Regions from separate parts of the Drancourtella sp. An57 genome, predicted to be linked through region 2. Evidence: a T-box and tRNA genes for the amino acid it is inferred to sense, from the RefSeq annotation. Region 2 holds a T-box; the other regions hold tRNA genes.
The links. A T-box is a leader RNA that pairs with one kind of tRNA and senses whether it is charged. The one in region 2 lies ahead of leuS (leucine--tRNA ligase), so its partner is inferred to be a tRNA-Leu.
Positions count from the first base shown of each region.

Region 1: it has a tRNA-Leu gene. The T-box ahead of leuS (leucine--tRNA ligase) is inferred to sense a tRNA for this amino acid. The anticodon was not compared.
Region 3: it has a tRNA-Leu gene. The T-box ahead of leuS (leucine--tRNA ligase) is inferred to sense a tRNA for this amino acid. The anticodon was not compared.

Region 1 is NZ_NFHY01000002.1:182,660-193,351, forward strand. It holds gene B5G11_RS02450 (orotate phosphoribosyltransferase) at 1-189, opposite strand, end outside; gene B5G11_RS02455 (amidohydrolase family protein) at 277-1,443, opposite strand; gene B5G11_RS02460 (amidohydrolase family protein) at 1,443-2,549, opposite strand; gene B5G11_RS02465 (ABC transporter substrate-binding protein) at 2,622-3,749, opposite strand; gene B5G11_RS02470 (hypothetical protein) at 3,754-4,056, opposite strand; tRNA gene B5G11_RS02475 (tRNA-Leu) at 4,125-4,207, opposite strand; gene B5G11_RS02480 (diaminopimelate decarboxylase) at 4,268-5,560, opposite strand; gene B5G11_RS02485 (TrmB family transcriptional regulator) at 5,560-6,273, opposite strand; gene pyk (pyruvate kinase) at 6,375-7,817, opposite strand; gene B5G11_RS02495 (rhomboid family intramembrane serine protease) at 7,861-8,733, opposite strand; gene B5G11_RS02500 (2-hydroxyacyl-CoA dehydratase) at 8,969-10,692, shown strand, end outside.
Region 2 is NZ_NFHY01000009.1:162,674-173,365, forward strand. It holds gene B5G11_RS09390 (NAD-dependent epimerase/dehydratase family protein) at 1-631, opposite strand, end outside; gene B5G11_RS16985 (hypothetical protein) at 663-818, opposite strand; gene B5G11_RS09400 (proline iminopeptidase-family hydrolase) at 1,091-1,981, opposite strand; gene B5G11_RS09405 (sugar O-acetyltransferase) at 2,260-2,910, opposite strand; gene leuS (leucine--tRNA ligase) at 3,162-5,585, opposite strand; T-box leader at 5,708-5,928, opposite strand; gene B5G11_RS16325 (hypothetical protein) at 5,905-6,057, opposite strand; gene B5G11_RS09415 (hypothetical protein) at 6,178-6,600, shown strand; gene B5G11_RS09420 (amino acid ABC transporter ATP-binding protein) at 6,707-7,429, opposite strand; gene B5G11_RS09425 (amino acid ABC transporter permease) at 7,440-8,168, opposite strand; gene B5G11_RS09430 (transporter substrate-binding domain-containing protein) at 8,229-9,017, opposite strand; gene B5G11_RS09435 (hypothetical protein) at 9,262-10,692, opposite strand, start outside.
Region 3 is NZ_NFHY01000008.1:69,733-80,424, forward strand. It holds gene B5G11_RS08065 (class I SAM-dependent methyltransferase) at 1-359, opposite strand, end outside; gene rpoD (RNA polymerase sigma factor RpoD) at 369-1,487, opposite strand; gene dnaG (DNA primase) at 1,524-3,296, opposite strand; gene pap (polyphosphate:AMP phosphotransferase) at 3,414-4,898, opposite strand; tRNA gene B5G11_RS08085 (tRNA-Leu) at 4,999-5,083, shown strand; tRNA gene B5G11_RS08090 (tRNA-Leu) at 5,282-5,366, shown strand; gene B5G11_RS08095 (NAD(P)/FAD-dependent oxidoreductase) at 5,534-6,448, opposite strand; gene rplT (50S ribosomal protein L20) at 6,647-7,003, opposite strand; gene rpmI (50S ribosomal protein L35) at 7,034-7,231, opposite strand; gene infC (translation initiation factor IF-3) at 7,266-7,760, opposite strand; gene B5G11_RS08115 (sodium-dependent transporter) at 8,127-9,461, shown strand; gene B5G11_RS08120 (spore germination protein) at 9,597-10,692, shown strand, end outside.

The DNA.
Region 1 (10,692 bases), on a different contig from region 2:
GTACGTATGCGTGTATTCCCCCGCCAGAACCCTGGCTGTCTCCCGCGCATTGTGGTGTCTTGTTTTGACTGTGGACATATCGATATAGGTATTGATATGAGAATTACTTGTGGCAAAATGACCTTTCAGAATCTTGATCCGCGCCTTCGGATTCTTCCCGGAACGCAGATTGGTTAAACGTTCATCCATAGGACTGTCCCTCCTTTTTCATTTCTTTCTGATACGGTAACGGTTTTGATAAAGTCATTATACCACATTTTCCCTGACAGGAGTATCTTATGAAACAGACTGCCAGATGACCTTTCCATCAATCATTGTTTTACACACGCTGGCATCCGTATCGAGTCCCGGCCTTCCTTTCACCAGGATCAGGTCCGCGTCCTTCCCCTCCCGGAGTGTTCCGACCCGGTCTTCCACTCCAAGGACGTGCGCCGGATTGATGGTCACCATGCGAAGGGCCCGCAGATACGGTACGCCCTCCCTGACAGCTTCCCCGATATGATGATACAAAGACTCTTCGCTGAGAATCGGCGAATCGGTGATCAGCGCCACATTCACGCCACGCTCATCCAGCGTTTTGACCGCTTCGATGTCTACTTTCCGCCGCTCTCCTGCCGCCCGGTATGTTCCGATCGGCCCGTAGCAGACATCGCATCCGCTTTCCACAATCTCATCGATATAATCGGATGCGCCCCAGGCGTGTTCCAGCGAGAACCGGACTCCATATGCGTTTGCCACTTCGATAGCGGTCAGCATATCATGCTGGGTACAGTGAATCTTGCATGGAATCTCCCTTTTCAGCGCCGGGATCATCGCCTCCATGTCCGCATCATATGCCGGATGATCTCCGGATTCTTTTGCTTCCATGTAATCTTTTGCTTTTCGGAAGGTGTCCCACAGCACCTGAGCCACACCCATCCGGGTCATCGGAAGCTGGTTTCTCTCTCCATAGGTTCCTTTCGGATTTCCTCCAAGAGCTATTTTTACGGCACACGGAGCCTTAATTGACATGTCAAACACATTATTTCCATATGTCTTCAGCACAAACGGAAGTCCGCAGAACACATTTCCACTTCCAGGAGTCAAAAGCATCGTCGTAATTCCGTGGGAATACGCTGCCTTGAATTCTCTTGCCTGCGGATTGACACTGTACCTTGCATCCATCGACAGGGTAACCGGATTTGTCATCTCATTTGCGTCATCTACAGAAGATTCTCCGTTAAAATCAAATAGTCCGATGTGCGAGTGCGCCTCGATCAGCCCCGGCATGACATTGAGTCCTGCCGCATCGATCACTTCCACATCCCCGGAAAGTTCCTCTTCCGGAATACGGGTGCCGATCTTCTTGATCTTTCCGTCCTCCACCAGAATCTCACCTGTGAAAACAGTATCTCCATCTTCCATTGTGTAAATCGTTCCATTTTGAATCAGAGTCTGTGCCATCAGAATACCACCTCCCCATTGATCATGCTGGTTCTGACTCTTGCCGCATAAGTTTTCACCGGATGTCCGGTATAGATGGAAAGATCCGCATCCTTTCCGGTCTCCAGTGTCCCGATTCTGTCAGATACGCCCAGCATTTTTGCCGGATTCAGCGTCATCATCTTCACCACTTCTTCCGCGTCCGCTCCTGCCCGGTACACTTCAATGGCGGTCCACAGGAACACTTCTCTTCCCTCTGAAAAACCTCCGTTGGAAGCGGTAAACGCAACCAGATTTCCATTCTCATTCAGATCGCAGATTTTCCCAAGATCCATTCCGTGCTTGGTTACCTGTGAGCAGTCGCTGACATTTCCCAAAATCAATCCGGCATTCTGCCGCTTGATCTCCTCCAGCGCCCGGTCAAACTCGTACCCGTCCACCAGGACAAGGGATGTATGTTCCGTTTTCATCATTTCCAATACACCCTGAATCTCTCCCGCTGTCTGGGCCGCCACAAAGGCCGGCATGCTGCCCTTTTCAAAGATTTCGCAAATCAGTTTTCCCTTTTCTTGTTCCTCCGGAGCTTTTGCCTTTCTGAGGGCCTCCTGAAAAATCCAGAATGCTCCCATTCTTGTTTTTGGCATCTGGTTTCGTCCGCCATAGACCGATTTCACCTCGGATGTGACGCTGCACTTGAGTGCCGCCTTTTCTTTGACAAGCCTGTCTGCCATCTTCATATGGGCAGTTTTGCATACGGCAATCTGTCCACCCATCACATTGGCATTTCCAGGAGTCAGGCCCACTGCCGTGATCCCGCTCTTATAAAACTCCTGGGCATCGATCTCATCCGGATCAATGGCATATTTCACATTCAGCTGCGGAGTCAGCGGATCGGTTTTCTCCTGATTGTCCAGATATCTGGACGGCATCCCCATGGCTCCCACAGAGGAATGAGGATCAATGAATCCAGGGAAAATCTCGCAGCCGGACGCATCGATCACCTCCGCCTCCTGACAGCAGATGCCAGGCGCGATGTCCCGGATCACCCGCCCTTCCGTCAAAATGTCGCATCCATCCAGGACGGTCCCGTCCCCTACATGGATTCTTCCGTTTTTTATCAGGTACATGCTGTTGTTGTCCCTCCTTTTCTGAAAAAAGCCGATCACAAAAGCGGCCGGCCCTTTTTGCTGACTGGTATTCTAATTTTCCACGGAAACCTGTGAAAAGTCTACCAGACCGTTTGTTGTTACATAATAATTTTTTACATGGTTTTTCACGTAAGTCGGTGATGCTTCCAGGTACATTGGAGCAATCAGGGCATTTCCTACCACAAGCTGTTCCGCCTGAAGATAGATCTCCACCTTTTCCTTGTCATCTATGACATCTTTTGCCTGATTCAGAAGTTCTGTAAACTTCTGGGAATCTTCATTGTTCCATCCTGTCTTGTCCGCGTTGAAATAACCATTGACCGGTTCAAACAGCTGCAGAAGTGCACTTGGTTCATTATAGTACGGTCCCCAGCCTCCGCAGGCAATGTCATAATCTCCGGCATCGATTTTATCCCACATGATGTTCCATTCCATCATATCGATCTGCACATTGATACCAAGCTTTTCTTCCCATACCTGTTTCATCCACTCACCGATCTTCTTGGAAAGCTCTGATGTTCCGCGGCTTGCGTAGCGGATCGTCATCTGAGACGGATCTGTACTCTTTCCAAGCTCTGCAAGACCTTCCTGCAGAAGTGCCTTTGGATCTGTGTATTCTTCCTGCATCTGAGTTACAAAGTAATTCTTTCCGTCTACAAGCTCTGTATAGGTTTTATCTCCCACCTTCATCGTATCCGGCATCATAGAGTAAATCGGTACAGACATACCATCCCGGAGCGTATCTACCATTTCCTGCCTGTCAAAAGCAATGGAAAGTGCCTGGCGGATTTTCGTATTGCTCAAATATTCATTTTTCAGATTGAACATAAAAAAATCCGGTGCACTGGACGGAACCGTCATCTCCTGGGAGTCGCCGGCCGCCGTGATGGTTTTACCCCAGTTGGTGTCCGATGTGCCGACAACATCCAGCTCGCCGTTGATAAACGCCTGCACTGCTGTGGAAGATTCCTGGATAACCTTGTAATTGACTTTATCCAGCTGCATGATATCCTTTATGATATACTGCTCTCCCATTGTATGGAGAGACTCAAAATACTTCATAATATACTCATCCACTTTGCAGCTTTCGAACAGATCTGCAACTTCAGAACCAGAGAGCCCTTTAAAATGACGATATCTCTCCATGCAGTAAATCAAAAAACCGGCTTCTTTGCTCATCTTCTTATGCCTCCTCCGGATAATCATAGGATCCTGTTAAAAGTTCATCCTGGTACATCGTATAAAGTGTCAGGGGGCTGTAATGCCATAGTTTCGATTGTTCATCAGAAAGTTCCTTGTATAATTTCGATCGATAAAAACATGAAATTGCCGATTTTTCATCTATATTACTATTTTTTACAATTTGATCGATAATAGGCGGTATAATAATAGCCAACATTGCACGGTATACATCATCATTTGCCACTGCCCCCCCCCCAAAAAAGAATCTACCTCTTGCTGCCCTTTCAAATTTCCAATTATTCAAAAACAGCGGGAACCCCTTTTCCCTGTGGTTTTCCCGCTCTTTTCGTATCTCTTTATTTGATAAAGTACTGCCGGCGGCGGGACTTGAACCCGCACATGGTTGCCCATAACAGATTTTGAGTCTGCCTCGTCTGCCATTCCGACACGCCGGCTTTTCCCGGCTGATTAAGCCGAGAATTATTATATCACAGCAACTCTTTGTTTGCAAGGAATTATTTCCAGATTTTTTCTGATTCCGCGATCAGTTCTTTTCCGATCTCAAAGCAGTCGAAGGTTGCAAAGTAGTCTGCCGGAGTCTCGGCGCGGCGGATCAGCTGTGCTGTTCCATCTTCTTTCAAAAGGACTTCTGCGGATTTGAGTTTTCCGTTGTAATTGTAGCCCATGGAAAATCCGTGTGCTCCGGTATCGTGGATCACGAGCACATCTCCCATATCGATCTTCGGAAGCATCCTGTCGATCGCGAATTTATCGTTATTCTCGCAGAGAGATCCGGTGACATCGTATTTATGATCACACGGCTCGTTTTCTTTTCCCATTACTGTAATATGATGGTATGCACCATACATGGCCGGGCGCATCAGATTGACCGCGCAGGCATCCACGCCGATATATTCTTTATGCGTATGTTTTTCATGGATCGCTTTTGTCACAAGACATCCGTACGGTCCCATCATAAATCTTCCAAGTTCCGTGTAGATTGCCACATCGCCCATTCCTGCCGGAACAAGTACCTTTTCGTATACTTTTCGCACACCTTCTCCGATGACACGTATATCATTCGGCTCCTGGTCCGGACGGTATGGAATTCCGATTCCGCCGGAAAGATTGATAAATTTGATATGAACACCGGTCTCTTCTTTCAGCTTGACCGCTGTTTTGAAAAGCACTTCGGCAAGCATCGGGTAGTACTCATTCGTCACCGTGTTGCTTGCGAGAAATGCGTGGATTCCGAATTCTTTTGCTCCTTTTGACTTCAGGATTTTAAATGCTTCTGTGATCTGTTCTGTTGTCATGCCGTATTTGGCATCTCCCGGGTTGTCCATGATGTCATTGGTAATCTGAAAAACTCCACCCGGATTGTAACGGCAGCTGATCGTCTCCGGAATGTGTCCGATCGCTTCTTCAAGGAAATCAATATGCGTGATATCATCCAGATTGATGATGGCCCCGAGACGGTTGGCAAGCTGAAAGTCCTCTGCCGGAGTATCATTGGATGAAAACATGATGTCCTCTCCTTTCATTCCCATTGCCCCGGATAACATCAACTCCGTAAAAGAGGAACAGTCACAGCCGCAGCCATACTCCTTTAAAATCTGAATCAGGAACGGATTCGGTGTCGCCTTTACTGCAAAATATTCTTTATATCCCGGATTCCATGCAAAGGCCTCCTTTAAAGCTCTTGCGTTCTCCCGAATTCCCTTTTCATCGTACAGGTGAAACGGGGTCGGAAATTCCTGAATAATTTCATCCAGTTTTTCTTTGGAAACAAATGGTTTCTTTTCCATCAGTTCTTTTCTCCTTTCGTAAGTTCAATCACTTTTATCTCATTTGCCATCGCCTCTTTGAAAATCTCAACGAAATTGCGCTGGCCTGTATACAGACAGGTGTTTCCGGACCGCTCTCCATATTCTCCGCTCAGGACAAAGGAGGAATCCACAATCATTCCCACCTGCCCTTTTTTGTCCCCGGCACGGTAAATGGTCCCTGGTTCTTGTAACTCTTCCCAGTCTGTGATGATGACGACTTTCTTTCCTGCATCGGAAAGAGTCTGCAGATCCGGAAGCACTACTTTCAGGAAAGACTGTCCGGCTGAAATATAAACTCTTTCTTCTGCTTTTTTCAGAAGACCTCTTGCCTTTGACTCCACTGCCTCCTGTCCGGAAATGGTGATGTAGCCTTCCTCTTCTTTTTTCTGAACAGGCGCATGGAGAAGCAGCCAGTCCTCCTCATTTTTCAGCTGGTCAATCTTTTCTTCACAGAACTCCTGAACCGGCACTGCAAGATATTTTCTGCCTGTCTCATTTTCTTCCAGATAAGCTGCTCCTTTCTCGCACAGAGAAGCCAGCGAGGCATAGACATTCGAACGGGAAATTCCCGTCAGTTTTGCCGCCTCATATCCGGTCAGCTTTCCATTCTCAAGAAGGCTCTCATAAAGGGAAGCCTCCTGTCTCGTTAAATCAAATTTCATTAAATGCTCTTTAAACTGTTCTGTACCCATATTTTCTCCTTAGTAGCTCTTTATGGTACTACTATAGCACATTTTCCCGGAAAGTCAAGAAAAATCAGGACAGACAATTCTGTCCGCCCTGACTGCATTTTTTATTCAATTACCGCAATTCTCATCATATTGCTTCCGCTGTTCCCCGCATAAGAATAAGATCCCATCGGCGCAGGAAGCCCTGCCGTCAATACAACGATATCCCCCGGTTCCACGTACTGTTTCGCTTTTACCATCTCAAGCGCGTTTTCACAGACATCTTCCATAGACTTCAGCGGAATAGATTTCAGCGGACGTACGCCCCAGTAAATCTGCATTCTGCGGAGTGTCGCCTCATCCGGACTGACACCGATGACATCTGCTCTCGGTTTGAATTTGGATACCACCTTCGCGGTTGCTCCGGACATGGTCGGCGCGACAATACATTTTGCATCCAGGTTGTCTGCTGTTGCTACAGTGGAAAATCCGATAGCACTGGAGATGCTCTGTCTTCTGTGCTGCTGTGCTTTTTTCAGAAGCACATCATAGTCCAGATGGCTCTCCGTATTTTCTACGATCTGCACCATCATCTTGAGTGCCTCTACCGGGTATTTACCCTGTGCTGTCTCCCCGGAAAGCATGACAGCATCGGTTCCGTCATATACCGCATTTGCCACGTCGGTTACCTCTGCACGTGTCGGGCGAGGATTCCGGATCATGGAGTCAAGCATCTGTGTCGCTGTAATAACCGGTTTGAAGTTGTCATTACATTTCTTAATAATTTCCTTCTGGATATACGGAACTTCCTGTGCCGGAATTTCCACACCCATATCACCTCTTGCAACCATGACACCGTCCGCGCAGCGGATAATTTCATCGATATTGCGGATTCCTTCCGCATTTTCAATTTTTGCTATGATCGGAATATAAGGGGCGTTACATTCTCTTAACCAGCTTCGGATTTCGATAATGCACTCTGCGTTTCTTACAAAGGAAGCTGCGATAAAATCGATGCCCTGGCTGACGCCGAATTTAATGTCCTCTCTGTCTTTCTCTGTAATAGCCGGAAGACGTACCGGTACATTCGGTACATTGATCCCCTTCTTCTCCCCGAGTTCTCCTCCGTTGATTACCTTACAGATAATATCGTTTTCTGTAATTCTGACAACTTCCAGCTCTATAAGTCCATCATCAATCAGGATTTTCCGTCCAGGCATTACATCTTCGGTCAGCCCGCTGTAAGTGATGGAAACTTTGTGTTCATCTCCGACAATGTCCTCGGAAGTCAATGTGAATTCAGCCCCCTCCTGTAATATCACTTTCTTTCCGTCTTTCAGGACACCTGTACGAATCTCCGGTCCTTTTGTATCCAGAAGAATTGCAACCGGCAGTTTCTCCTCTTCCCGGATCTTCTTGAGCATATCCATACGGAACTTATGCTCTTCATAGTCACCATGTGAAAAATTGAATCTCGCAATATTCATCCCGTTTTTCACAAGATTTCTCATCAGATTCTCATCATTTGCATTTGGTCCCATTGTACATACAATCTTCGTCTTCTTCATTTTCTTCCATTCCTTTCTGGTCGTAACCTCTTGATGTGCCTTTCTATTTTACATGTTCATGTGTAAACAGATGATCCTGACAGTATTCATAATTTCCATTGCATTTTGAGCAGTAGCGGAATTCCAGTTCCGGATGGTCCAGCTCCGTCCGCCCGCAGACTGCACACCGGTGCTTCGGCACTCTGCCGTCAGGCTGCGCGGAATAATGATTCTGCGGCCTTGCTTTCATCTGTTTTTTGAATTCTCTTCTGCGCTTCTGCTGCTTTGGAGAAAATTGTGCGTAGTTTCTCGTTGAAACATAAAAAATCACAAAATTCAGAATCGAAATTGCCGCCGCAAAAGCACTTGCCCGGTAGCTGGTGTATGTTCCGCCGTATGACGGAAGAAAACCCTGAATGATCGTCCAGATGAAAAATGCCCCGTCGATCCATGCCAGCCATTTTGCCTTGACAGGCAGAATATAAAACAGAAGGAACTCCATGTCCGGATATACCGCTGCAAAAGCAAAGAACAGGGAAAGGTTCAGATAGGACGTACCCAGCATGTAGACCTGACCTGTAACCAGATAGATCAAAAGGGCGGCAATCACGTGGAACAGCACACCGGTAAAAAAATAAAGGTTGAACCGGAATGATCCCCACGTCTGCTCCAGCGTTCTTCCAATCATATAATAAAAATAAAGAGCAATGATCAGAAAGATCAGGTTGTTTGACGGCGACTGAATCAAAAATGTAACGATTCTCCAAATTTGTCCGTGCAGAATTTCAGCTGCGTTCAATGACAGATACTGGATATAAAAATACGGATTGATGTAGTCCAGCACAAATCCGATTCCATACAGAATAATAATAAAATACATCAGATTCGGAATCGCATATCTGCCGAATTTACGCTCTAAACGTGAAATCCAATTCATCTTTTTTCTCCTTTCATACTCGTTTTTCATTGTATCCTCTCCCTGTTTTTTTGTCAATCGGCTTCACAGACTTTACAGGAATTCTTCCCGGACTTTACAGGAAATTCATTTTTCCTTAGGAAGATTTTATTGTATCTTGCTCCTTTTTGTCGTATAATAAACGATGTTGCAAAAATATATTAATTATAAGAAGAAATACATCTGCACATATAAGATAGAAAAGGAGTAACACAATATGAGCCAAAGGGATATTTTCACTCTGGGAATTGACATCGGTTCTACCACTGTCAAGATTGCGGTTCTTGATGAAAAGAACGAGATGATATTCTCAGATTATGAACGACATTTTGCCAACATTCAGGAAACCCTTTCTGACTTGCTTGGAAGAGCTGTCCACCAGCTCGGGGCCATTCATGTATCTCCGGTCATTACCGGAAGCGGCGGCCTTACCCTGGCAAAGCACCTCGGTGTTCCTTTTGTCCAGGAAGTAATTGCTGTGTCCACTGCCTTACAGGATTATGCTCCTCAGACCGATGTCGCCATCGAACTCGGCGGCGAAGACGCAAAGATTATCTATTTTGAAAACGGAAATGTGGAACAGAGAATGAACGGAATCTGTGCCGGAGGTACCGGTTCCTTTATCGACCAGATGGCCTCTCTTCTTCAAACGGATGCCACAGGTTTGAATGAATATGCAAAAAATTATAATGCCTTATATGATATTGCCGCACGCTGCGGTGTATTTGCCAAGACAGATATCCAGCCTCTGATCAATGACGGTGCCGCAAAGGAGGACCTGGCAGCCTCTATTTTCCAGGCGGTAGTCAATCAGACAATCAGCGGTCTGGCATGCGGAAAGCCGATCCGCGGACATGTTGCATTCCTCGGCGGTCCGCTGCATTTCCTCTCCGAGCTGAGAGCGGCATTTATCCGGACACTGGAGCTGGATGACGAACATACGATTGCTCCGAAGAATTCCCACCTGTTTGCTGCTGTTGGATCCGCACTGAATTCCAAAAAAGATCTGGATGTTCCGATTATTGAGCTGCAGAAACGTCTGGCAAATCATATCCAGATGGATTTCGAAGTGGAGCGTCTTGATCCTCTCTTCGCTTCCGAGGAGGAGTTCCGTGAATTCAAGGAACGTCATGACAGACATCAGGTCCCTGTCAAGGATCTTTCCACCTACAAAGGGAATGTTTATCTTGGAATCGATGCCGGTTCCACTACGACAAAAGCTGCGCTTGTAGGCGAAGATGGTACACTTCTTTATTCCTTTTACCATGGAAATGACGGAGATCCGCTTGCCACAACGATCACCGCGCTGAAAGATATTTATTCCAGGCTTCCGGAAGACGCACGGATTGCCTACTCCTGCTCCACCGGATACGGAGAGGCGCTGATGAAAGCTGCGTTCCTTCTGGATGAGGGAGAAGTCGAGACGATCTCGCATTATTATGCGGCCTCTTTCTTCGAACCGGATGTGGACTGTATTCTCGACATCGGCGGCCAGGATATGAAATGTATCAAAATCAAAAATCATACCGTAGATTCCGTACAGCTCAATGAAGCCTGCTCCTCCGGATGCGGTTCTTTCATTGAAACATTCGCCAAATCACTGAATTACTCTGTGGAGGATTTTGCTGACGAAGCGCTTTACGCAAAACATCCGATTGACCTTGGAACACGATGTACGGTATTTATGAACTCAAAAGTAAAGCAGGCCCAGAAAGAAGGCGCTTCTGTTGCCGATATTTCCGCCGGTCTTGCCTACTCCGTCATCAAGAACGCGCTGTTCAAGGTTATCAAGGTTTCCGACGCATCGGAACTTGGTAAGAACATTGTTGTCCAGGGCGGTACTTTCTATAACAATGCTGTACTGCGCAGTTTTGAAAAAATCGCAGGCTGCGAGGCTGTCCGCCCGGATATCGCCGGAATCATGGGAGCATTTGGAGCAGC
Region 2 (10,692 bases):
TCATTTCCGGATTTCCCACATTAAAAATATGCTGTTCCGGTTTTCTCTCCAGTAGAATATCCAGAAATCTGCACAGATCCTGAATGTGGAAAAACTGCAGTTTCAGACTGCCGTCTCCCGGCAGATAAAACGGCCGGTCTGCCATCGCACAGTCAAATACAAAGGCTTCCCGGTAGATATCATTCATCGGCCCGTATAAATACGGCGGCCTTATAATAAATGCATCCGGATCTCTCTTTTGCAGCACTGCCTCTGCCTCGATCTTGTCCGTGCCATATTTTCTCCAGTATGTATTCTCAGCAAGCGGCGTTTCTTCCGCAAACGGCTGCGGGAGATTGTCCGGATAAACTGCGCTGGAACTGATGAAAACATAATTTTCATAACTTCCAAGCGCATCCAGAAGCAGCTCCACTTCTTTTGCCGTATAGCCTGTATCAATCACAACATCAAAATGAAGATCACGAAGACGATCCCCCAGATGATACCGGTCCGCCTCGATCAGCCGCACGCCGTCAGACTGTTTCTTCGTGTTTCTGTTCAGTACACTGACATCATATCCTTTCCCAACATAGTACTCTGCAATGTATCTGCTTACAAATGCGGTTCCCCCTGTTACAAGTACTTTTTTCATACATCCTCCATTTTTCTTATGTAAAGCCGGGTTAAATCCGGCTGCAAAATTCTATAATTTCCTCTTTCCTTTTCTTCGCATCCTCTTTACATTCTACGGAGCATAGTCCAAGGCTTCCGCAGCACTCAATTTCCAGATGTCCATAGAAGTGTTCGAGTGTTTTAATAATCCGTTCGCATTCCTTCATATTTGGTCCCGTTCTTAATACAACAGCATAGCCTTTTTTTCCCGCCCGGACAGACGCATGAGGTTCGTGTGTATTACACCATGGCGTACATCTGTCGATAAAGACTTTAAACTGCCCCGGAACATCCGCCCAGTAGGAAAGTGATTATTTTTACTATCCTATCACAGGCATGTTCTGGACACAAGAGTATTATTTATAAGACAAGGGCACCGCCCTGTCACTTTTCAGATGATAGAGCAGCGCCCTTTATTTACTTCATACATTCAAGCAGATTAGTCGTACTGATTCATCCATTTGATGAGTTCTACGCAGTAATCATCATGTCTGTCAACAAAACATGTATGTCTTGCACGTTCCCAAAGGATCCATTTAGAATTCGGGATTCTGTCTGCCATGGTCTTAGCTACAAGTGGAGAACAAAGATCTGAAATACCACTGCAGATCAGAGAAGGAATCTTGATCTGGTCAAGTTTGTCAATGTATTCAAAGTCTTTCAGTGTTCCTGTAGGTGCGAATTCGTTTGGTCCCCATCCTTCAACATAAGACTCAGAACCTGATTTTTTCGGTCTTGTACAGCACTCCGGAGCATCTTCTCCAATCCAGTAGTTGCAATATCTATCCATGTATTCTGCAACTGCAGCATCGTAAGCTTCTCCTGTGAAATCACCTGTTTCAAGAGCATGGTTAATTGCATCCTGCATATCCTGCGGCATCATTTTGATACGGCGAAGACCTTCTCTTTCCCAAAGAGAACTGCTTGGATGGCCGCTTGAAATGATGAAACTCTTAACACCCTTCGGATCATAGTCAACTGCATATGCGATCTGCATCATTCCGCCCCAGGACTGTCCAATGATGTGGCATACATCTAAGTCAAGGTGTTTTCTCAAAGCTTCCAGCTCGTCTAACCATACTTTCTGGTTCCACAGTTCCGGATGTCCGTCCAGATAAGAATTTCCGCATCCGATCTGGTCGTACATAACGATCATACGATCATCATCGTCTGCAACATTGTCCAGTACTTCGAAATAGTTATGAGTAGACCCCGGTCCTCCGTGAAGACAAATCAATGGTGCCTTTCCATTATCTTTTCTTTCCCCAACAATTCTGTAATAAGTCTGATAACCTAAGTACGGCATGTAGCCTTCTGTAATTTTTGCCATGATTATCCCCTTTCTGACATTTTTTTCACTATCTTTAAGTATAATACATTTTGCGAAAAAATGAACCCTTTTTTGTAATTTTTTTCAATTTTGTTAATATTATCCAAAATCATATCCCTGTACCATACAAGATAACCGAATATGAATTGGTATATTTATAGGTGATTTCTATAAAGCAAATATCTTTTTCTGCTTTATGCTGCCCTGATAGATATTTTTTTGTCAAGTGAAACATTAAGACTGCCTGATTATTTTTCACTCAATAGAACCACCTCTGATCAGATTATACAGTTCAAATTGTACGAAAAATGCTCTCTATCTTCCGGAAGAATCAACTCCTTCTTGCTGTCCTTTTCTGTAATTGGCCTTACCGGTCTGCACGGATTACCAAATGCAAGATAATTATCCGGAATATCTTTTGTCACAACACTGCCTGCGCCAATCACGACATTATTTCCTATATGCACGCCCCCAATTACAACCGTATTACATGCAATCCAGACATTATTACCGATATGAATTTCGTCCGCATATTCTGCCATCGTTGTCTTTCCATCTTCGTCCAGCCCCATCCTCTCCTGAGCAATAAGAGGATGAGAAGTAGCCATCAAAGAAACATTCGGGCCAAAACAGACATTGTCACCAATGAAAATTTTTCCATCATCCATAACCGTCAGATTAAAATTAGCAAAAAAATTTTCCCCGATAAAAGTATGACATCCATAATTAAACTGCACAGGGCCCTGAAAATAAAACACATTTCCCACTTTTCCCAGAATATCGCGAATCACTTCATTTCTGTCGGAATCAAACTCGTCCATCATATTATATTTCTGACATGCAGCATGAGCTTTGTGCTTGATATCCTTCAGCTCCTGTTTTCTTGGATCAAACATTTTCCCCGCAAAAATTTTCTCTTCCTCTTTCATATACCTTCCTCATTTCTTTTTTACTAATTCTTATATTAGCAGAAAGTCCTCCAAACTTCTACAATATTACATCCGCTGATTTTCTCTCCTACAATTCCTGTCTTTGATGTAAGATTCCTTAACCGCTTCTCTCGTCTCCCGGTCTCAACGTTTTAAATGGCCGGTAAAGAATTTCGGCATTTTCTCCCATATTCCGTCAAGCGAGAGAAGAGCCAGGCCCCTGTCTGCAAGGGTTCCTGGCTCTTTCCTGCTTATTTCATTACAATATTGATGATTCTTCCCGGTACATAGATTTCTTTTACGATATTTCCGGTCAGTTTTTCTTTAATTGCTTCCTTGCCGGCAGCAATCGCTTCGTCTTTTCCTGCTTCTGCGGAGATTGTTACAACAGCTCTTGTCTTGCCGTTGATCTGTACAGCCACTTCGATTTCGTCATCTTTCATAGCTTCTTCATCGTAGGTCGGCCATCCCGCATGGAATACGCTTCCTTCGTGTCCCAGCTGCTCCCAGAGTTCTTCACCCATGTGCGGTGCGAACGGTGCAAGCAGTACTGCGATCGTGGAAAGTGTCTCTTTATCAATTCCGCCTTCTTTCTTGGCAAGATCGATAAACTTGTTGTTGTATTCCATGAATCCGGAAATTACCGTATTCAGGCTGAAGCTTTCCAGACGTGTTGTAATATCGTATACCATCTTGTTACGGAGTTTGAGCATCTCCTTGGATGGTGTTACGTCTTTGTCTTTGTTGTCCATTACAAGATTCCAGAGCTTGTTCAGGAAACGGTATACCCCGTCGATTCCTCTGTCATCCCACTCCGCATCCAGTTCCGGCGGTCCAACGAAGAGTTCGTACATTCTCAGGGAGTCGCATCCGTAATCTCTTACAAGATCGTCCGGAGATACGACGTTTCCTTTGGACTTACTCATCTTGATTCCGTTCTTTCCGGTAATCATACCCTGGTTGAAGAGCTTGATAAACGGCTCATCAAAATCGATCACGCCGATGTCACACAGGAACTTCGTATAGAAACGGGAGTACAGAAGATGAAGTACCGCATGTTCCACACCGCCGATATACATATCAACCGGAAGCATAGCGTCAGCTTTTTCTCTGGAAACCAGTTCTTTATCATTGTGCGGATCTACATAACGCAGGAAGTACCAGGAGGAACCTGCCCACTGAGGCATGGTGTTGGTCTCTCTCTTGGCCGGCTTTCCACAGACCGGACAGGTTGTGTTAACCCAGGAATCAATCGCAGCAAGCGGAGATTCTCCTGTTCCTGTCGGCTCGTAGGACTCTACATCCGGCAGTGTCAGTGGAAGCTGATCCTCCGGCACCGGTACAGCGCCGCAGTCCGGGCAGTGTACGATCGGGATCGGTTCTCCCCAGTATCTCTGGCGGGAGAATACCCAGTCACGCAATTTGTAGTTGACGGTCTTTCTTCCGATACCGCGCTCTTCGATCATCACCGGAGCTTCCTTTTTCAGAACAGCGGATTCCATGCCGTTCCATTCTCCGGAATTGATCATGGTTCCGGATGCCTCTGTGTAGGCTTCTGTCATATTTTCAATTTCTTTTCCGTCTTTGGCGATAACCTGAATGATCGGAATGTTGAATTTTGTTGCAAATGCAAAGTCACGGTCATCGTGTGCCGGTACGCACATGATTGCTCCAGTACCGTAGTCAGCCAGTACATAGTCGGACAGCCAGATCGGCACCTTTGCTCCGTTGATCGGATTGATTGCGTAGCTTCCTGTGAAGACTCCGGTCTTTTCCTTATCCTGAAGACGGTCTACATTGGACTTCATGGAAGCGTCGTAGATATATTTTTCCACTGCTTCTCTTGTCTCATCGGTTGCAAGTTCTTTTGCAAGGGCGTGCTCCGGAGCCAGTACCATAAAGGTTGCGCCGTAAAGTGTATCCGGTCTTGTTGTGTAGACAGTGATCTTTTCATCTCTTCCATCCACCGGGAACTCTACCTCGGCACCGTAGGATTTACCGATCCAGTCTGTCTGCATCTTCTTAACCTTCTCCGGCCAGTCCAGTTTGTCCAGGTCGTTCAGAAGTCTCTCTGCATATTTGGTAATCTTGAGCATCCACTGACGGAGGTTCTTCTTTGTTACTTCCGTACCGCAGCGCTCACATTTTCCATTGACAACTTCCTCGTTTGCAAGTCCGGTCTTACAGGACGGGCACCAGTTGATCGGGAACTCTTTCTCGTAAGCAAGGCCGGCCTTAAACATCTTTACAAAAATCCACTGAGTCCATTTGTAGAAGTTCGGGTCTGTCGTGTTGACCTCTCTGTCCCAGTCGTAAAGAGCCGCGATCTCATTGATCTGTCTCTTGATATTCTTTACATTTTCCGCTGTGGACTTTGCCGGATGAACGCCCATTTTGATCGCGTAGTTTTCTGCCGGAAGTCCGAATGCATCCCATCCCATCGGATGAATGATATAGTATCCCTGAAGCAGTTTGTAACGGCTCCATACATCGGAGATGACATATCCTCTCCAGTGTCCGACATGCAGACCGTTTCCTGACGGATACGGGAACATGTCGAGGCAGTAATATTTCTCATGTTTTCCTCTCTCATCTTCCTGCACATTCACCGGATGCTCTTCCCAGTGTGCACGCCACTTTTTCTCGATTGCCTTGTGATTATAAGGTGTCGGCATCTTTGATTTCCTCCTTACATAATATAGTAACCATTTTATGCTTTCTTTTATACCCGCAAAAGCTTCCTGACAGATCCATTAGATTATCTATAGAATAAAAAAACTTCCGTCTCTGAACATATCCAAGAGACGAAAGCCATGAAAGCCCACGCGGTACCACTCTTCTTCGCCCGTCCGCAGACCGGCGCACTCTCATCTGTAACGGGAATACCCGCTTCCGGCTACTAGAGTTCACCAGAAGAACTCCGAGGCGAGTTGGGAGTGTCTGTCCTGCTGCCTCGCACCATACGGCAGCTCTCTGAAAAAACATCGGCTCTTACTATTCCTCATCTGACGTTTTTCTCTGTACTTTTTTATACCTGTTCATTTTACTCATATCATCTCCCTTTGTCAAGATTTCCACCTTTTTTCCTATAATTTTTCCATATTTGATTTTTTCTGGATTTATTGGAATGTTTTTCGTTATTTTCATTCTTTTCGAGTTTCTTTTGTGGAATTTGACAAAAAAGGATTGTTTAAAATCCCTGATAGGTGTATAATAATCACAAGTCATTTCAGTACGAAAAATATATAGCTAAAGGAGATAATGCATATGGTTAATTTATTGACAGGCCCGAAAGGGAGCGGAAAAACACAGCAGATGATTGAACTTGCCAACAAAGCGGCAAAGGAGTCCGACGGACACGTATTCTTTATCAAAAAAAGCCACCGCGATACATACAGCTTATCTTTTGATATCCGTGCGATCTGCATGGATGACTATGAAGCGATCGACAATATTGATGCCTATCTTGGATTTATTTATGGCATGACAAGTGCAGATCACGATATTAAGGCGATTTTTATCGATGCTATTTTGAAACATGCACATATCTCTCTTGATGATATCCCGGAATTTGTTGAAAAGCTGAAGAAAATTTCAAAAGAGTGTGATCTTGATTTTTATGTAAGCATCAGTGCTGCCAAAGAAGACTTAAAGCTTACTAATACAGATGACTGTGCGTATCTGAATTAATGATGCCGACTGGCGGAACTGCTGCCACCTAGAGTCCTTACCTGATCCGGCAGCATTCCGTTTTAAAAAAAATAAGGAGGCGGTTGATATCCCGCCTCCTTATTTTTTAGAGAACTTTTCTTAAAAAGTCCTGCAGTCTTGAATCTTTCGGCTCATCAAAAAACTGCTTCGGACTGTTTTCTTCTTTGATAATTCCTTCATCTATAAACATGACTCTTGTTCCTACTTCTCTTGCGAAGCCCATTTCATGTGTAACGACAACCATTGTCATTCCATCCTTGGCAAGTTCCTTCATTAAATCAAGAACTTCTCCCACCATTTCCGGATCCAATGCCGAAGTCGGTTCATCAAATAAAAGTACGTCCGGATCCATAGCGAGTGCTCTTACAATGGCAATACGTTGCTTTTGTCCGCCGGAAAGCTGTTCTGGATAGGTATTTGCCTTATCAAGAAGACCTACCCTGTTCAGCAGTTCTTTCGCCTTGGCATCTGCCTCTGACGAACTTAATTTTCCAAGGGTCACAGGAGCAAGTGTAATATTTTCCAAAATCGTTTTATGCGGAAACAAGTTGAAATGCTGGAAAACCATCCCGATTTTTTGTCTGTGATTATCAATATTAACTTTTGGGTCCGTAATATCCGTTCCTTCAAAGAAAATTTTTCCTCCGGTCGGCTTTTCAAGCAGGTTTAGAGAACGAAGAAATGTAGATTTCCCCGAACCGGACGGCCCGATGATGACTACTACTTCTCCCTTATGGATCTCTGTCGTAATTCCTTTTAGAACTTTTGTTTTTCCGAATGCTTTTTCCAGATTTTCTACCTGGATCAAAGTTTCTCCTTTAACGCTCATTGTTCCTTAGTCTCCTTTCCAGCTTATTCATAAAGAATGTCAGAAGGCAGATCAAAGCGAGATAAATCACCGCTGCCGCAAGTAATGGTAAAAGTGCGTCAAATGTCCGGCTTTGGATTACCATAGCTGCTTTTGTAAGATCCTGTTCACCAATATATCCAATAATAGCGGTTTCTTTGATCAAAACAATCATTTCATTTACAAGCGCAGGAAGCACATTTTTAAATGCCTGCGGCATGATAATCAGCCGCATTGTTTGTGCATAACTAAGTCCAAGACTTCTTCCGGCTTCTGTCTGGCCTTCTGGTATGGACATAATTCCTGATCGAACAATTTCTGCTACATATGCACCTGAATTTATTCCAAATGCTATTCCTCCAATAATGATCGAGTTCAAAGAGGAAGATCCGAATACAACCAGATACATGATAAGGATCTGAATCATAGACGGGGTTCCTCGGATGACCGTCAGATAAACTTTGCAGACTGCATTTAAAATCGTAAACTTTCCTGTTTTATCATGATAGGATCGAATGATCGCCACAATAAATCCAATGATAATACCTATCAGCAAAGCCTCCAGCGTAACGATGACTGTAACTTTCAGACCGTTCAAAAGCATCAGCCACCTGTTATCTTCTATAAAGTTTTGATAAAAACGGTCTGCAAATGAATTAGAGGCCAGAAGCGCTCCATAAATCATGGTAAATCCCTCCATATTTTCACTTTTCTCTCGTAAAAACAGGGCTGTTCTCACCAGCCCTGTCTTTGTTGCTCTTTATTTTCTTACAATAACGACCTGACTTGCATTTGCATATGTGTCTGTAAAGTCCACATTTTGTTTTCTTTCTTCTGTCACAGTCATGCCGGCTGCACCGAAATCAGCCTTTCCCGCTTCGATAGACGGAAGGATGGAATCGAATTCCATATCTTCTACCTTTAAGCTGTATCCCATTTTGTCACAGATTGCTGTCGCGATGTCCACGTCGATTCCTACGATTGAGTCTCCATCGTGATATTCATATGGTTCAAATTCAGCGTTGGTTGCCATCACAAGCTCACCTTTGGAATGATCTACATTTTCCGGACTTTCATACTGATAGGATCCAACCTCACCAATGTAGTTGTTGATGATTTTATCCAAAGTGCCTTCTGATTTCAGTTCTGCAAGAGCCTGATTCATAGACTCTAAAAGTTCTGTATTTCCTTTTTTCACACAGATGGCATACTGTTCATCTTCAAACAGATCACTCACGATCTTCAGATCATCATTCTTCTGTACGAATTTTTCTGCCGGCTGAGTGTCGATTACAACACAGTCTAATTTTCCGGTCTTTAAAGCCTGTACGGCAGCAGCGCCTTTTGGATAACGCTTGATCTGGCTCTCCTGGTTTACAATATCAGAACATGTAAGGTCTCCTGTTGTTCCCTGCTGTACTCCGATTGTAAGCGTTTTCAGGTCATCCTGAGTTGAAACTGTTACTTCTTTTTTCTCTGATCCACAAGCTGCCATCGACACAACACACATTGCTGCAAGAGCAGCTGCTACTACTTTTTTCATTTTCATAACTTATCCTCCTACTATTTTGAATAAAGATTCATTTTTTATTTTCTTTGAAATATGTAATCTATATTCTACCACATATACCAAAAAAATCAAGTGTATTTTTATACATTTTTGTGTATAAATTGAATTTTATTTGCATATATGGGCTTTTCTTGCGAATAAAACAATAGCCAGACCGGGATATTCGTCCCTGCCTGGCTATGATCTAACAATCTTGAAAACGTAAGAACCGCCTAATGTCACCCTATTCTTCCTGGGAAACGGTCTCGCCGTTACTGTCCGTTTCGGATGCCTCTTCTTCTGCAATCGGATTCTTCTTCTCTCCATTTAGTGAAAGTACCACATTGGTCTTTTCACCCTCCCGGTATTCCATTGTTACTGCCTGTCCGACATCATATTTAATAATATCAATAAAATCAACGACCGAAACATCGAAAATCTCATCTGAGCCTTCTACCATCACGTAGAAATGGGAATCTCCTTCTACAACACCCTGAGCAATTCTGGTAATCTTGCCTGTAATGGTCTTTGTTTCTTGGGCCATAGCACTGTCGTCTGTCTCGATCCCGTTCTCCTGCATCAATTCGAGATAATTTTCCTCACACTTGCTAACTGTATCTCCGATCGCCACTACCTGGTATTTCTGAACGTTAACCATAGCATATTTCTTTACAAGGCCCGCATCATCTTTAAGTGCGATGAAGTACGTTGGCTCTCCGGAAATATTCAGAAGCAACGGGAACGTCGCGGTATAATGAAGGTTCTGCACCTGCCCCTCCGCCGAGGACATGGCGGAGTTCTCTGTGGCGCCTTCCACCTCATAGAACTTTGTCTCCATCGTCCTTTGATTCATCAGGACAAATCCAACGTTGGACTGGTCTTCATTGACCGATGTCACTCCGGTATATACCCAGACATCGTCATCAATGGCCAGATAGTTATATCCGTCTGTTGTCTTCAGGCAGTCTTTCTGGCTCAGAATACTGTTAAAGAATCCATGTTTGAGCGTTCCGTAATAGTCGTAGAGCTGGATCAGAAGATCCGGATCATAAGCGTGGTCAATCCACTCCGGCACTTCATCGATGGCATAGTCTGTCGTCTCTCCGGTAATCGCATTGCAAAGCACAACCCGTCCTACCGTCTCGCCTCCAAACAGCCCGATATTGAATTTCTTCACCGGAGCAACCCAGTACGGCACACCTTCATCATCAATCTCAAAACTCAGTTCTCCGAAAATATAGGTCGGGTACCGGAAACGGAGATGTCTGTGGATATTCCGGTTAAAATATTCGCTGGTGGAATATTTCATTCCTTCATCGAGCATAACGAGTTCTGTAGACTGTGTTGTCATATCGATCCGGATATAGGCCGGAATTCCTTCAGACTGATTCGTAAACCACTTGATTACATTTGCATAGCGAAGCGGCGATACCCGGACCGGCTTGTCCTGATAGTTGATCTGGCTGTAGAGCTCATCCACTTCAAACTGGGACACCATGTCCACCATGCTTCCCATCTTTCTGTTTCCAAGAAGGGTTGCAGACTCCCGGTCCAGAAGCGGAATCTGGTCAAAGGAAAGTTCCTTGATATCTGTCTGAAAATCCCCTTCCTCCACAGTCAGGAGCTTCTGATACTTTTTCGCGTTGATGATCGGTGAAGAAAGGAGTGTTCCTCC
Region 3 (10,692 bases), on a different contig from region 2:
TGCGGCTGGAGAATACATTCTTTCAGCGAAGCCGTCGTTTCCGGACAGGCCGACAAAATCTGTATAATAAGAGCGCCGCCCATTCCGGCGGCGATCATACTGTCTGCTTCCTGGATGCTCAGTTCTTTGAGTCCATCTGATCTTCTTGTCCCGATTTGCTCTTCAAGCCCATATTCTCCGATATGTTCTCTGGCACGCTGGAGCGGCCCTTCGTTAACATCCATCGCAACCGCGGATGGAATCCGTCCGTTTTGCACCAGCCAGATCGGGACATACGCGTGATCCGTCCCGATGTCTGCCACTCTGTATCCGGGCGTCACCAGCTCGGCGACCGCCCGAAGTCTCTTTGATAATTCCATGCTCCGCTCCTAATCCAGATAGTCTCTTAATTTACGGCTGCGGCTTGGATGGCGCAGTTTTCTCAGTGCCTTGGCCTCAATCTGACGGATACGTTCTCTTGTAACATCAAACTCTTTACCGACTTCCTCCAGTGTCCTTGCCCGGCCGTCGTTCATTCCAAAACGCAGTCTTAAGACCTTCTGTTCTCTGTCTGTCAGTGTATCCAGCACTTCATTGAGCTGTTCCTTTAACAGTGTGGCGGCAGCAGCTTCCGCCGGAACCGGCACATTATCATCCTGAATGAAATCACCAAGATGGCTGTCCTCTTCTTCCCCGATCGGTGTCTCCAGAGACACCGGTTCCTGTGAAATCTTCAAAATCTCTCTGACACGGTCCACAGGCATGTCCAGTTCTTTTGCAATCTCTTCCGGAAGCGGCTCTCTTCCGAGCTCCTGAAGGAGCTGTCTGGATACCCGGATCAGTTTGTTGATCGTCTCCACCATATGAACAGGAATACGGATCGTTCTCGCCTGGTCCGCAATCGCTCTCGTAATTGCCTGACGGATCCACCAGGTCGCATAGGTACTGAACTTAAATCCCTTCTGGTAATCAAACTTCTCAACCGCCTTGATCAGACCAAGATTACCTTCCTGAATCAGATCCAGAAAGAGCATTCCCCGCCCGACATAGCGCTTTGCAATGCTGACTACAAGACGGAGGTTCGCCTCTGCCAGTCTCTTTTTGGCACTCTCATCGCCTTCCGCCATTCTTTTGGCCAGATCAATCTCTTCTTCTGCACTTAAAAGAGGAACCTTTCCGATTTCTTTCAAGTACATACGCACCGGATCCTCAATGCTGATCCCGTCCGGCACAGACAGATCGATCTTTTCCATATCGACCTCTTCCTCTTCTTCTGCAAGAATCAGATCGTCAATATCTGCGTCCAGGTCATCATCATTTCCAATACGCAGCACATCGATGTTCATTGCCTCCAGATACTCATACACCTTTTCCATCTGCTCTGAAGATAATTCCAGATCAGCCAGAAAATCACTGATCTCCTGAATTTCCAGAACTTTCTTTTTCTTTTTTCCAAGTTCGACCAGCTCTTTCAGCTTTTCCTCAAATTTTGCTACGTTTTCTTCCATGCTTTTGTCCATCCTCTCATCGCTTGTTCTATACTTTTATTTTATGGATATCTGCATCTGATACAGTTTCTGCAGATCCTTTTTGGCTTCCATGAGCTTCTGAAGACCTTTGATATCCGTCGGGTCCAGCGCTCTTCCCGCTTCTTCAATACTGTGGTTTTTCACCTTGATCACCGTCTCTTTGAGAGCCTTTTCCTGCTCCTCTTTCGTGGATAGCTCACGAATCTTTGTATGAAACAGTGATGCGGCCTCCCGATGCTCTTCCTCATCCGTAAAGTGATTCAAAATGCGGGCAGGATTGAGATCTCCCTCTTCATACTGCTCATAAAGCAGTGAGGCAACTTCCTTATACAGGCTTCCGGTGAAATCGTCCGGTGTAATGTAATTCTTCACCTGAGAAAATACTGTCATATCATCAATCATCCAGGTCAGAAGGATCTTCTGGGACTTCAGATTTCCGTCTTCCTTCTCCTTGACAGCCGCAGTCTGCTTCGGCCGTCTGGCCGGTGCTGCCAGCCCCTTCTCTATAGCCGTCTTTGCCACCAGCTTTTTCAGATCCTCAAAGGCTACTTTATATGCTCTGGCAACCGCCTCGGTATAATTATCCCTTTCAATCTGCTCTTCAAATTCTCCAAGTCTTGCCGCTGCCTCTTTCATGAAACCGGTCTTACCTTCCGGGGAATTCATGTCATACTGACGTTCCAGCACCTCCAGACTGTACATAAACCCGTTTCTGGCTTTGCTGATCCGCTCTTCAAAAGCCGCCGCACCCAGATTTTTGATAAACTCGTCCGGATCCTTATACGGATCCATCCGGATCACTTTCGCCGTAATGCCCGCCTCTTTCAGAATCGGCATCGCTCTCAGGGCTGCCTTCGTTCCTGCCTCATCGCTGTCATAAGTCAGATATACTTCCTGAACGTACCGCTTAATTAAAGATGCATGTCCAGGTGTAAATGCAGTCCCGAGGGAGGCAACTGCATTGGTAAATCCTGCCTGATGAAGCGCAATCACATCCATATACCCTTCGCACAGCAGAAAATAAGGCTTTCTGGAACTTCTTGCACGGTTCAGCCCGTAAAGATTTCTGCTTTTATCAAAAATCGGAGTCTCAGGGGAGTTCAGATATTTCGGTTTCCCGTCACCCATGACACGGCCGCCGAATCCAATAACACGGCTGTTTGCGTCCATGATCGGAAACATCACACGATTCCAGAATTTATCATGAATTCCTTGTTTCTCATCGACACTTGCAAGCCCGGACTGCACGATCAGCTCATCCGAATAGCCCTTCAACTTCAGGAATCTGCTCAGATCATCGCTGTATTTATTTGCATATCCGAGCCCGAAGTGCACGATGGTCTCCTCTGTCAATGCTCTGTCGGTCAGATATTGATAGGCCTGCCGCCCTTTTTCCGACTTCAGCTGTGCAAAATAATATTTTGCTGCAAGCTTGTTGATCGCAAGAAGCGTCTCTCTTAAATCTGCTCTTTCTTTTGCCTCTTTGGAATACTGTTCCTTCGGCAGCTCCACTCCCGCTCTGTCCGCAAGATAACGGAGCGCCTCGGTAAACGAATAGTGCTCATATTCCATCAAGAATGTAAACACATTTCCTCCTGCCCCGCAGCCAAAGCAGTAGTACATCTGCTTGTCCCGGCTGACAGAAAAGGACGGGGATTTTTCATTGTGAAACGGACAAAGTCCAAAATAAGAATTTCCTTTTTTCTGCAGTCTTACATAAGAAGAAATCACGTCTATAATATCGTTTTTCATTCTTACTTCTTCTATCACGTCTTCTGAATAATACACGTCTTTCCCTTCCTTCTTGCCTGTGTACATTCTCCTACAAATTATATATTCGACAAAAGATGTTGATTTCCTTTTTCTTTTTTTAATTTTTTCAAAAAAGCGATGAAAGACTGTTTTTTATTTCTCTTTTTCTTCAGAAAGCCGCCTGCGGATTGCTTCTACTACCGTCTCAAGCACTTTGATTCTCGCATAGTACTTATCATTTCCTTCTACAATAATCCAAGGTGCAGACGGGGTTGATGTTTTCACGAGCATCTCTTCAACAGCTCTTTCATATAGATCCCATTTTTCCCGGTTTCTCCAGTCTTCGTCCGTAATCTTCCACTGTTTCGCCGGATTTGCCTGGCGTTCTTTAAATCTCCGCTCCTGTTCGTCTTTATCGATCTGCATCCAGAATTTCATTACAATCGCGCCGGAATCCGCAAGCTGTTCTTCCATATCATTCATTTCCTTATAGGCACGTTTCCACTCCTGCTTTGTGCAGAATCCTTCAATCCGTTCCACCATCACCCGTCCGTACCAGGTCCGGTCAAAAATGGTAATATGTCCTTTCTTCGGCATCTTAATCCAGAATCTCCACAGGTAATGATGCTTTTTCTCCCAGTCGTTCGGAGCTGCCGTCGGAATCACGACATATCCCCTCGGATCAAGTGCCTGAGTCAGCCTCTTGATGGCACCGCCCTTTCCTCCGGCGTCCCACCCTTCAAATCCGAGGATCATCGGAATTCTTCTGCGGTACAACTCCCCATGAAGTTTTGTCAGTTCTTTCTGAAGCTTTTTCTTTTTCTTCTCATATTCTTCTCTTGTGTAGGACAGGGACAAATCAGCTTTATTCAATACAGACTCTACCGGCTTTTCATCCAGTTCCGATGCTTTTTCTTCTTCCTCCGGCTTCCGTTCCACCGTAGCTTCCAGAGCCTTGATCACCGTCTTGTAAATCTTGACGGCAGCATATCTCTTATCCGTTGCCTCCACGATCGTCCAAGGAGCAAAGTCCGTATCCGTCTTTGCCAGCATCTCTTCGTTCACCTGGAGATATGCATCATATTCCTCGTTTCTGCGCCAGTCATTTCCTGTCACTCTCCATTCACTTTCTCTGGAAGATGTCAGCTTTTCAAACCGCTTTTTCTGCTCCCTTTTACTGATATAAAGGAAAAGTTTAATAATCACCATACCGTCATCAGTCAGTTCTTTTTCAAAATTCTGGATAGTATGGTATGCTTTGGCGACTTCCCCTTTGGACATCTGATTTTCAAACCGCTCCCCAAGCACCTTCCGGTACCAGCTCGTGTCAAAAATAGATATCTTGCCCCGCTCCGGGATCTTCGTCCAGAAACGCTTCATGTAAGGATAGAACTTTTCTTCTTCTGTTTCTTTTTTGACTGCAAACACTTCAAAGCCCCGCGGGTCCAATGCCTGGATCAGCTTGCCGATCTGCACTCCTTTTCCAGACGCATCCAGGCCTTCAAATACTATCATCACCGGAATTTTGGCACTCTGGCAGGCTCTCTGCAGTTCCCCAAGCCTGATCGAAAGTGTCTGAATCTCTTCTTTGTATTCCGGTTTCTTCATTTTTTTCGACAAGTCAATTTTCTCTAACATCGTCCTTCCTCCTCATGCTACAAAATAATTATATTTTTTTGTTGACATTCCCTCTGATCTGTAGTAATATATCTTTCGGACGGTCGAAAGACAGTCACATGCGGAAGTGTCGGAACTGGCAGACGAGCAAGACTAAGGATCTTGTGACTATTGCAGTCGTGTGGGTTCAAGTCCCATCTTCCGCATCTTGAAAGCAGAGTGCTGCAGGTCAGGCTCTGCTTTTTTGATCAGAATGTGTTATTTTCTATTATAGCACGATCTGATGATAAATTGTATCTATTGATTAAAAAATATACATTTTTCAATTATTTTTAATTTTTATATTGACATTTTCTTTTACTTGTAGTAATATAATCTACGGACAGCCGATAAGGCAGTCACATGCGGAAGTGTCGGAACTGGCAGACGAGCAAGACTAAGGATCTTGTGACTATTGCAGTCGTGTGGGTTCAAGTCCCATCTTCCGCATTTTTCATTATTCAGCTGAAATCCTCATTTTATGCAGGATTTCAGCTTTTTCTTTTTTGAATAAAGGAAGGATTTTTAGCTTCTACTCTTTCCGCACTCCAAAACAAAAAAAAGCAGAAAGAAATCTTTTTTTCTTTCCGCTTGTCTTTTCGCTTCTTTCTTTATTATTATGACAGGCTTCTGACGTACGCTGCCGCCCAAATCGCAGCAACCGCCCCGTCACTTACTGCTGTGGCCGCCTGTCGTACAAGTTTGACACAGATATCCCCCGCCGCATATACCCCCGGCAGATTCGTCTCCTGTTTTTCGTTGGTTACAAGATACCCGTCTTTTTTCTCCAGTTCCGGATAGAGCGATGTATTCGGCGTTGAACCAGCATAGATATAGACCGCACATCCCGGCGCCTCAATCCACTCCTGCTCTTTCGTATGTTCGTCTTCAATAACAATTCGATCCGCCTGCCCCTCTCCTTCAATCCGGGACAGTCTGCTGTGAAGGCGCACCTCCATATTCGCCGTCCGTTTTACTTTCTCTGTAAATTCCGGAATTGCTCCCAGCGTATCTTCAAAGTGGATAATCGTTACTTTAGAAGCAAATTTCGAAAGAAAAAGCGCTTCTTTCACCGCTCCGTCTGCTCCGCCCACAACAAATGCTTCTCTGCCTTCGTACTTCTTTGCATCTTTTGCCGGATTCAGCCCTGTTCCACGTCCCGCAAATGTATCTTCTCCCGGAATACCAAGCTTTCTTGGCGTCGTTCCTGCTGCAATGATTACCGCCTTCGCTTCGTATGTCGTTCCTTCTGTCACGATCCGTTTTACCGCTCCGGAAAGATCTGCTTCTACTACTTTTTCCATTGCAATTTCGATTCCCGCACGTTCGGCCTGTTCCTTCAGTCTAAGGGAAAAACTCTCACCTGTTTCGTCCGCAAGAATTCCTGCATAATGAGTGACAGTCGACACACTTCCAAGAAGTCCTCCTACCTTTTTCTGTTCTAAGACAATGGTTTTTAACCCTCTGCTTGCGGCATATACCGCACTGCTGATTCCTGCCGGCCCCGCTCCAATGACACAAATATCGTACATTCTATTTCCTCCGCTTCTATTTTCTTTTCAGTGATGATCATAACACAGAGTTTCAATAAAGAAAAATGATATATTCTTATTATTTCATAATTTCAGTTTATTATTCATATCCTGCAAGCCGGATACAGCCAGTCTCGGAACCACATTTTCAGGCATCAAAAAAACAGAGGAGGTTTCCTCTGTTTTTCCAGTTCTATCTTAAGCCTGATTTGCTTTTGCAAGTTCTGCTAATGCTGTAAATCCTTCCGCATCGTTGATTGCCATATCCGCAAGGATCTTTCTGTTGATCTCTACACCTGCAACCTTTAATCCATGCATCATCTTGCTGTAGGATAATCCGTTCATTCTTGCTGCCGCGTTGATACGAGCGATCCAGAGCTGACGCATCTGACGTTTTCTCTGCTTACGTCCTGCGTAGGAGCTTGCAAGAGCTCTCATAACAGACTGTTTTGCAACTCTGTACTGTTTGGAACGTGCTCCTCTGTATCCTTTCGCCAGTTTTAATACTCTATTATGTTTCTTCTTTGCGTTCATTCCGCCTTTAATTCTTGCCATGTCTTACTCCTCCTTCTATTCTTCCAACTCTTATAAGTATGGTAATACTTTCTTCATGTTCTTTACATTTGTAGAATCAGTAATGATAGATTTTCTAAGATTTCTTTTTCTCTTAGTAGATTTCTTTGTTAAGATATGGCTCTTGTAAGCTTTATTTCTCTTTAACTGTCCTGTTGCTGTTTTTTTAAAGCGCTTTGCAGCTGCTCTATTTGTTTTAATTTTTGGCATAATAATGATCCTCCTTAAATTATAAAATTTATTTTTAACGTTTTTCAGTTAAAACCATGCTCATGCTTCTTCCTTCCAGCTTTGCCGGCTTTTCTACAACCGCAATCTCTTTCAGGTGTTCCGCAAAATCATCCAGAATATGTTTGCTCTGCTGCATATGAGCCATTTCACGTCCGCGGAAACGAAGTGTAACTTTTACCTTATTCCCTTTCTGGATAAACTTCCTTGCATTGTTTACTTTCGTGTTCAAGTCATTCGTATCAATATTTGGAGATAATCGAACTTCTTTTACATCTACAGTCTTCTGCTTTTTCTTTGCCTCTTTTTCTTTTCTTGTCTGCTCGTATTTGTATTTGCCGTAATCGATAATCTTGCATACCGGCGGCTTTGCTGTTGGAGCAATCTTCACGAGATCAAGCTCGGCTTCCTGCGCGATCTTCTGCGCTTCTCTTGCAGACATAATTCCTAATTGTTCTCCATCCTGTCCGATCAGCCGCACTTCTCTGTCGCGGATCTGTTCGTTAATCATTAAATCGCTAATTGTTGTACACCTCCATGTTTGAATACTCATTCCTTGCCATAAAAAAATGGATAGCACAGACTATCCACATGATCTATCTTTACAAACCGGGCTCTCTGATATAAAATATAGAGATAACGATTGTAATTCTATATCAAACCATCAGTCACTCTTTCGTGCTGCGGTGAGAGTGGATACTCTGCTTTCTTTTCACACAGCTGTTATTTTAGCACAGCTTTCTTTTTCTGTCAAATACTTTTTTTAGAAATCTGACCTTTCTATTTTTCTCTTGTTTTTTACACGTCTCTGTGACATAATATACACACTCACTTTAAAGTGATAAAAAAATAAATTGTTGGGAATTTGGGGGTACAAATGAAAGAAAGAAGTAATTTTTCCAGCAGGCTCGGCTTTGTTCTTGCTGCGGCCGGATCTGCTGTAGGTCTTGGGAATATCTGGCGTTTTCCCTATCTGGCAGCACAATACGGCGGAGGAACTTTCCTTCTGGTTTATCTGATTCTTACTGTCACTTTTGGTTTTTCTCTGATGCTTGCGGAAATCGCCATCGGACGAAAAACCGGATTAAGCGCCATTGGTGCATTCAAAAAACTGGATCATCGTTTTGGGTTTCTCGGAATTCTGGCATCCCTTGTGCCGATCATCATCTTTCCTTATTATTCCGTAATCGGCGGATGGGTTACAAAATATCTTGCAGTCTTTTTGACAGGAGGAGGAAAGTCAGCTGCAGCCGATACCTATTATACTGATTTTATCGCTTCTCCTGTCGAGCCGCTGGGCTGGTTTTTTCTTTTTCTCGCCGCCACAGCTGTTATTGTCCTTCTGGGCGTGGAAAAAGGAATCGAAAAGGTCAGCAAGTTTATGATGCCTGTACTCGTAATCCTGACAGTCGGAATTGCGGTATACTGCATCACACTGCCAGGAGCCGGTGAAGGTGTCGCCTACTATCTGAAACCGAACCTGAAAGATTTTTCAACCAAAACCGTCCTCGCTGCCATGGGACAGCTGTTTTACTCTATGTCCCTTGCCATGGGAATCATGGTAACATATGGCTCCTACATGCAGAAAGACAATAACCTGGAATCTTCCGTACGGCAGATCGAAATTTTTGACACCGGCTTTGCGTTTCTTGCCGGTCTCATGATTATCCCTGCTGTATTCGTCTTTTCCGGCAAGGACGCTCTTCAGACAGGTCCCGGCCTGATGTTTGTCACACTTCCAAAAGTATTTGCAAACATGCCTTTCGGAGAGTTGATCGGAGCTGTATTTTTCCTCCTTGTATTGTTTGCCGCACTGACTTCTTCCATCTCCCTGATGGAAACGATTGTCTCGATTATCTGCGACAGACTGCACTGGACCCGGAAACGTTCAGCGCTTACCGTAGCCGTATGCGCACTGATTCTCGGCGCTCCTTCTTCTATGGGATTTGGGCCGTTAAGCTTCGTCAAAATTCTGAATCTTTCGATTCTGGACTTCATGGATTTTATCAGCAACAGCGTGATGATGCCTGTTGTAGCCTTTTTCACCTGCATTTTTGTAGGTTTCTTTATCAAACCGGAGGCTATCGGCGAAGAAGTACGTCTGAGCAGCAGAACATTCAAAAGCGAAAAGCTTTTCTCTGTCATGATTAAATGGATCGCTCCGCTTTTCCTTGTCGCAATCCTGCTAAGCTCCGTATTTCACTGGGTATAGTTTAAAAAGAGTTCTTTGGCGGGCACAGTATTATTCGATACTGTGCCCGCTTTTTTGCATACTTTTTCTCCATTTCGGAAAAACTCCATACTGAAACAGGAAAAACGGAGGAACAGTCTAATGAAGATTTCCAAGATGATACAGGAAAATATTTCTTATATTAATGAAATCCTTCCGGTAAAAGAAAGCTTTGACATTATAGAACGCGATATGATCATCGGCGGACGTGAAAGCTGCTTTTTCTTTATCGACGGATTTATGAAAGATGAAGTCATGTCCAAAGTTATGGATACGCTCTTTAAACTCACACCGGAAGAAATGCCGAAAACGGCGACCGAGCTTTCCAGAACAATGATCTCGTATGTAGAAATCGATACTTTTTCAGAATATGATGAAATTATAAAGAATATTTTATCCGGAGTCTCCTGTCTTTTTGTAGACGGCTTTGAATCCTGCATTGCCATTGACTGCAGAACCTATCCTTCCAGAAGTGTGGACGAACCAGCACAGGACAAATCACTCCGGGGATCCAGAGATGGATTTGTGGAAACAATTGTCTTTAACACCGCATTAATGAGAAGAAGGATTCGCGATCCGCATCTGACTATGAAAATGACGGAAATCGGGAAGTCTTCCCGGACAGATGTCGCTCTTTGCTATATGTCTGACCGGGTAGATCAGAACCTGCTTTCACTTCTTACACAAAAACTGGAAGCAATGCAGGAAGAAGATCTGAAAATGAATCAGCAGAGTCTTGCCGAGCTTCTCTTTAAAAGAAAGTGGTATAATCCATTTCCGAAGTTCAAGTATACAGAGCGTCCGGATACTGCTGCCGCCTGTCTTCTGGAGGGAAAAATCATTCTGCTTGTAGATACCTCTCCTTCCGCGATGATTCTGCCGACATCTATCTTTGATATGATCGAGGAGGCAAACGATTATTATTTTCCAACACTGACCGGGATTTATCTGAAGATTTCCCGCGGTCTGATTACTCTGATGACCATTTTTCTCACGCCACTTTTCCTGCTTTTTATGCAGAATCCGCAGTGGATACCGGAAATTTTCGATTTTGTGCTTGTGAGGTCTACTGTAAATATCCCCTTGTACTTTCAGCTTCTGCTGCTGGAGCTTTCCATTGACGGACTGCGGCTGGCAGCTCTCAACACACCCAGCATGCTCAGTACTCCTCTCAGTGTTATCGCCGGTATTGTGATGGGGGAATTTTCCGTTC